Arenibacter algicola: one gene and its partner. The main gene of each other region encodes a partner of the protein of the gene in region 2 in a complex. Links are inferred from orthologs where the notes say so. Each region holds a gene or a part of one and is shown on either strand. Other genes may lie near its edges.

Evidence for each region.
Region 1: rny (region 2) and U735_RS0104445 share a complex: the UniProt entries of both Bacillus subtilis proteins name them as parts of the possible RNA degradosome complex. The link is inferred for Arenibacter algicola from one-to-one orthologs.

The regions. Positions count from the first base shown.
Region 1 is NZ_JPOO01000001.1:1,035,445-1,038,694, forward strand. Bases 59-3,037 are described here. They hold U735_RS0104445 (polyribonucleotide nucleotidyltransferase), read right to left. Parts: upstream 2,669-3,037; coding sequence 449-2,668; downstream 59-448. Other genes in these bases: U735_RS0104440 (sigma-70 family RNA polymerase sigma factor), read right to left, coding at 59-261; rpsO (30S ribosomal protein S15), read right to left, coding at 2,897-3,037. Outside these bases: more of U735_RS0104440, read right to left, coding at 1-58; more of rpsO, read right to left, coding at 3,038-3,166. UniProt on the Bacillus subtilis protein: Involved in mRNA degradation. Catalyzes the phosphorolysis of single-stranded polyribonucleotides processively in the 3'- to 5'-direction. Necessary for competence development in Bacillus subtilis.
Region 2 is NZ_JPOO01000003.1:1,201,604-1,204,708, reverse strand. What follows is about bases 59-2,892. They hold rny (ribonuclease Y), read left to right. Parts: upstream 59-609; coding sequence 610-2,175; downstream 2,176-2,892. Other genes in these bases: U735_RS0115575 (transglutaminase-like domain-containing protein), read left to right, coding at 2,418-2,892; U735_RS0115585 (cell division protein ZapA), read left to right, coding at 95-391; U735_RS0115590 (hypothetical protein), read left to right, coding at 59-80. Outside these bases: more of U735_RS0115590, read left to right, coding at 1-58; more of U735_RS0115575, read left to right, coding at 2,893-3,105. UniProt on the Bacillus subtilis protein: Endoribonuclease that initiates mRNA decay. Initiates the decay of all SAM-dependent riboswitches, such as yitJ riboswitch. Involved in processing of the gapA operon mRNA, it cleaves between cggR and gapA.

The DNA.
Region 1 (3,250 bases), on a different replicon or contig from region 2:
CAAGCCAAGGTTACCTTCGTTGATCAAATCCGGAAGGGTCAAACCTTGGTTTTGGTATTGCTTTGCAACGGAAACCACAAATCGTAAATTGGCCTTGGTCAATTTCTCAAGTGCACGTTGATCACCTGCCTTGATCCGTTGTGCCAATTCTACTTCTTCATCTGCCGTAATCAAATCAACCTTACCAATTTCCTGTAAGTATTTATCCAAAGAAGCAGTTTCTCTATTGGTAACCTGTTTTGTAATTTTAAGCTGTCTCATCGAAATTTTTTCTATCTAAATTATGTGCATTAAGCATAAGCTGCATTAGGTTATACGTACAAAAGTTGGAAATGTTACAATTGGTCCGTTTTATTTTGGTTTTTTAGACAAAATGCATAAAAAAAGCCACGCTCTCCCTTAAAAAAGGTGAAAACGTGGCTTTGGTATTGTGACCGTTATTTAAAAACTAGTCCCTTCTTGGCTTACGATCCCTATCTCTATTTCTATCGTTGCCTCTGTCATTTCTACCGCGATCTTCCCGTGGTGGTCTTTCCTTAAAGCCTTCAGGTTTTGGCAATAAAGCCTTACGTGAAACTTTTTCTTTTCTTGTCCTTGGGTCTACACCAAAGTATTTAACATCAAAAACATCTCCCATATTTACCACATCGGAAACATTTTCTGTTCTTTCCCAGGCCAATTCGGATACGTGAAGCAATACTTCGTTACCAGGAGCATCGGTATATTCCACAACGGCACCAAAATCCAACATTTTGATGACCTTCACTTCGTAAGCGCTACCAACCTCTGGTTTAAACAATAATGAATCGATTTTGGCAAGAACCATATCAATACCTTCTTGTGAGGTACCCAATATTTCAACTATACCTTCTTCGGTAACCGGATCTTCATTGATAACGATAGTTGTTTTGGAAGCTTTTTGTAATTCTTGGATTACTTTTCCTCCAGGTCCTATCAATGCCCCAATAAATTCACCAGGTATAACCCTGGTAACCATCTTAGGTGCATGTGGTTTAACATCGGCATTAGGTGCTGCAATGGTATCTACCAATTTGCTTAGGATGTGCAAACGTCCCGCTCCGGCCTGCTTTAGTGCATTGACCAAAATTTCATAGGATAATCCCTTTACTTTAATGTCCATTTGGCAAGCGGTGATTCCGTCTGCAGTACCTGTTACTTTAAAGTCCATATCCCCAAGATGATCTTCATCACCAAGTATATCGGACAATACAGCGTATTTTCCTGAGTCGCTATCGGAAATCAATCCCATGGCAATACCGGATACCGGTTTCTTTAATTGTACCCCAGCGTCCATCAATGCCATAGTTCCGGCACAGACCGTTGCCATGGAAGACGAACCGTTGGATTCCAATACCTCGGATACCACACGTACTGTATAAGGACAATCCTCAGGGACCATACCTTTTAAGGCACGTTGGGCCAAGTTACCATGTCCAACCTCTCTACGGGAAGTACCTCTAATAGGTCTTGCTTCTCCAGTTGAGAATGGAGGGAAGTTATAATGTAGATAGAAAGTTTCCTCTCCTTCAAACGATGGCATGTCTATTTGGTTGGCTTCCCTTGAAGTACCCAAAGTAACCGTTGCCAAAGCTTGGGTCTCTCCACGAGTAAAAATTGCGGAACCGTGGGTTGATGGTAAATAATCAACTTCACACCAGATTGGTCTAATTTCATCTGTTTTTCTACCGTCCAAACGTAGTCCGTCATTTAAGGTAAGATCCCTAACCGCAGCTTTTTCAGCTTTATAGTAATATCTGGAAACCAAATCCCCGAAATCTGCCAATTCCTCTTCAGAAAAAGTAGCTTTTATTTCTTCTTTTATGGCGTCGAATGCTGCACTTCTTTCGTGCTTTGCTGAACCAGCTTTTGCAATGGCATAAACCTTGTCATAAGCCATGTCGTGGATTTTCTTGGCCAAATCCTCATCTTCCCTTTCTGCCTCGTATTCACGAACTTCTTTTCTGCCAAATGCTTCTGCCAACCTAAGTTGGGCAGCACATTGTACCTTAATGGCATCATGGGCAAATTTAATGGCTTCCACCATTTCCTCCTCGGAAATCTCCTTCATTTCACCTTCAACCATCATAACAGAATCTGCTGAAGCACCGATTACCATATCGATATCCGATACCAATAATTGGGCCCTGGTTGGATTGATTATGAATTCACCATCAATACGACCAACACGCACCTCTGAAATAGCACATTCAAATGGGAAATCTGAAAGTTGGATAGCTGCAGAAGCGGCCAATCCCGCCATAGCATCTGGCATAACATCCTCATCATGGGACATTAGTTGGATCATCACCTGGGTTTCAGCATGGTAATCCTTAGGGAAAAGCGGACGTAAAACACGATCCACCAATCTCATTGTCAATACTTCACCGTCACTTGGTCTTGCTTCTCTCTTGAAGAAACCTCCTGGGTAACGACCTGAAGCTGCAAATTTTTCACGGTAATCTACCGTTAGTGGAAGGAAATCCACATCACTTTGTTTGTAATTGGAAACTACTGTACATAACAACATACATTTTCCAGACTGAACAACAACAGAACCATGGGCCTGTTTTGCCAATTTTCCGGTTTCGATAGAAATTTCCCTACCGTCGCCAAGGTCAATGACCTCTCTAAATACTTTTGGTATCATAAATACGAATTAAAACCTGTCTCATTACAGGTTTGTTAAACAATGGTCTTTCGTCTGTTATAGACGCGTTGTTGTGTTGTAGTTGTGTGTTGTTGACCAATGAAAAACTATGTGCAAGCTTTTTGTTTGTGCCTTAAGGTAAACCTCCGGGACTTTACAATAGTATTGAAAAACAATAATATTGATATTGTAAAAAAGGGGAAAGTAACACTTTCCCCTTTTGGTAAATTATTTTCTAATTCCTAATTCTTTAATTATAGCACGATATCTAATGATATCTTTTTTAATCAAGTAATCTAGAAGAGATCTTCTCTTACCTACCAACTTTACCAAAGAACGCTCCGTGTTAAAATCCTTACGGTTCTTTTTTAAATGCTCTGTTAAGTGGTTGATTCTGTGGGTAAACAAGGCAATCTGCCCTTCAGCAGAACCTGTGTTTTTTTCTTCCCCGCCGTGTTTCTTAAAAATCTCGGCCTTTACTTCTTTAGTTAAATACATTCCAATATTATTTTAATGATTTTTATGTACATGATTGATTTTCAATCAGGGCGCAAAGATAGACTTTTTTTTAGAAACCTTGTG
Region 2 (3,105 bases):
CTAATAAGACCGAAGCTAAGCTTAAAATAAACACATTAATTAGGGAGTTGGACCATTGCATTGCCCAACTTTCGGAATAGTGTAAATAAACAATATGGCAGAGAAGCTCAAAATTAAGCTTTCTATAGCAGATAGGGTATATCCCTTAACGATTGATCCTCTACAGGAAGAGGGCTTAAGAAAGGCGGCTAAGAATATAGAACAGCTGGCAAAGAAATTTGAGCAAAACTATGCCGTTAGGGATAAGCAAGATGTGCTGGCCATGTGCGCACTTCAGTTTGCCTCCAAGATTGAGCAAAAAGGAATAGACCATTCAGAAGGTGTAAAAGAAGCAGCAGAGCGACTAAAAGCACTGAACATGTTGGTCAGTTCCAAGCTAGGGATGAAATAACGTTCTTTAAAATAATTATAGTTACTGCCCACATTGGTAATTAATTTTTGACAAACTCAACACTAATTTGTTTGAAAAGGGTGAGTTTAGATTGTAAAAGCAGGCCTTACTAGTATAAGGATCCTTGAGCAGTCTGGTAGCCCTAAACCTGTTTATCGGGGTTTGTACAAATCTTCCATCAATGTGGGCTTTTTTTATAAATAATTTTCAAAATAAATATGGATAGTATAGCAATAATAATAGGATTGGTTGGATTGGGAATTGGATTTGCCATTGCGAAATTTATGGAAAAGGGAAAGGCCTCCAAAACCATAGCCAGCGCAAAAAAAGAGGCGGCAAACATAATTAAGGAAGCCAATATTGAAGGTGAAAATATTAAGAAGGATAAAATATTTCAAGCTAAGGAAAAGTTTCTGGAACTAAAGGCAGAGCACGAGAAGGTAATTATCAATAAGGATAAGAAAATTTCAGAGGCAGAAAAACGAACAAGGGATAAAGAATCACAAGTCAGTAGTGAACTTGCAAAAGGCAAGAAATTGGGGGAGCAGCTAGAGAGTAAGCTGAAAGAAGTAGATTACAAGAGTGAATTCTTGGAAAAGAAACAATCCGAGCTTGAAAAACTTCACAAAAGCCAGGTACAACAGTTGGAAGTAATTTCCGGCCTATCTGCCGAGGAGGCCAAATCACAGTTGTTGGAGTCCCTTAAGGATACCGCAAAATCGGATGCCATGGCCTATATTCAGACTACGGTGGAAGAAGCAAAGCTTACGGCCCAACAAGAAGCCAAGAAAATTATTATCAATACCATTCAGCGCATTGGTACTGAAGAGGCAGTGGAAAACTGTGTTTCCGTGTTTAATTTGGAATCCGATGATGTTAAGGGAAGGATAATTGGGCGTGAAGGACGAAATATTAGGGCATTGGAAGCGGCTACAGGGGTTGAAATAATTGTAGACGATACTCCCGAGGCCATTATCCTTTCCTGTTTCGATTCTGTACGTAGGGAGGTTGCACGTTTGTCTTTGCACAAATTGGTAACAGATGGTAGGATACATCCAGCAAGAATTGAGGAAATTGTTAAAAAGACAGAAAAGCAAATAGAGGAGGAAATTGTTGAAATTGGTAAACGTACAGTAATCGATTTAGGGATACACGGTCTGCATCCAGAATTGATCAAGGCAGTGGGTAGAATGAAGTATCGTTCTTCCTATGGCCAGAACCTATTGCAACATTCCAGGGAAGTTGCCAAACTATGTGGTGTTATGGCGGCCGAGTTGGGATTAAACCCAAAATTGGCCAAGCGTGCCGGTCTATTGCACGATATAGGAAAAGTCCCAAATACAGAGGCCGAGGTAGAAACCCCACATGCCATTCTTGGTATGCAATGGGCTGAAAAATTTGGAGAGAAACCTGATGTGTGCAATGCTATTGGTGCCCACCATGATGAGATTGAAATGAAAACACTTATTGCGCCAATAGTGCAAGTGTGTGATGCCATTAGCGGTGCAAGACCAGGGGCAAGAAGACAAGTGTTGGATTCATACATTCAGCGATTAAAGGATTTGGAAGATATCGCCTTCGGATTTGGTGGAGTGCAAAAGGCATACGCCATTCAGGCAGGAAGGGAATTAAGGGTTATTGTTGAAAGTGAAAAAGTGAGCGATGACAAGGCGGCCGAGCTTTCTTTTGAAATTTCCCAAAAAATCCAAACGGATATGACTTATCCTGGTCAGGTGAAAGTTACAGTTATTAGGGAAACTAGAGCGGTAAACGTAGCCAAGTAATTTTGTAAGGAAATTGAAAAGAACTTCCCCAAAATGATTATGAAGATCGTTTTGGGGAAGTTCTTTTATTATCTATTGTAAATAAACAAGTAGATTCTTGCCTGTCTTAATAATATTTGATGGGACAAGTATTATAGTTGGTAATGGAAACCAAATTACATTTCCCTCTATTTAATCTTATGTTCTCCGTATCTATTCACAAGCGTGAATGTGAATGTCTAATTTAATCAGAAAATATTGTTATGTGGTTATACGCATCCTGCTTGCTTGAATTCCAAATACCGGTTCCTACTCCGTTTTTGTTAAAGTTACGTCCGCGAAGTGGACGGAATCAGTGGATTGCACGTGAAGAGTATATTTTGACACCTAGCGCACCAGTGAACGAGTTCACGGATAACTTCGGCAATTTGTGTCAGCGACTGGTTGCACCGGCAGGGAATTTTTCAGTGCGAACATCTGCATATGTGGAAACAGCGGACTCCTCCGATACCGCTCCCAACGCTCCATTTGTGGAAGTACAACAATTGCCTGATGACACCCTTCCTTTTCTTCACCCAAGCCGGTATTGTGAGTCGGATCGATTTACTGAAATGGCTGCATCACTTGTAAGAGGTTATTCCTCTGGTTATGATCAGTGCACCGCAATTGTTGATTATGTCCGGAACACCATACAGTACACACCTGGAGCAGGGCAGCAGATTATAAGTGCCACAGAGTTGAACCAATTAAGCAGCGGAGTATGTAGGGATATGGCCCATTTGGGAATAGCTTGTTGCCGAGCACTATCAATACCGGCCCGTATGGTCGTGGGATATCTTGTGGGCCTTGTTCCGATGGATTTACACGCGTGGTTCGAGGTCTATGTTGGAAATAGGTGGTACACACTAGATCCTACACAAGCTGATTTGAAGGGAGGTCGTATCGCAATCG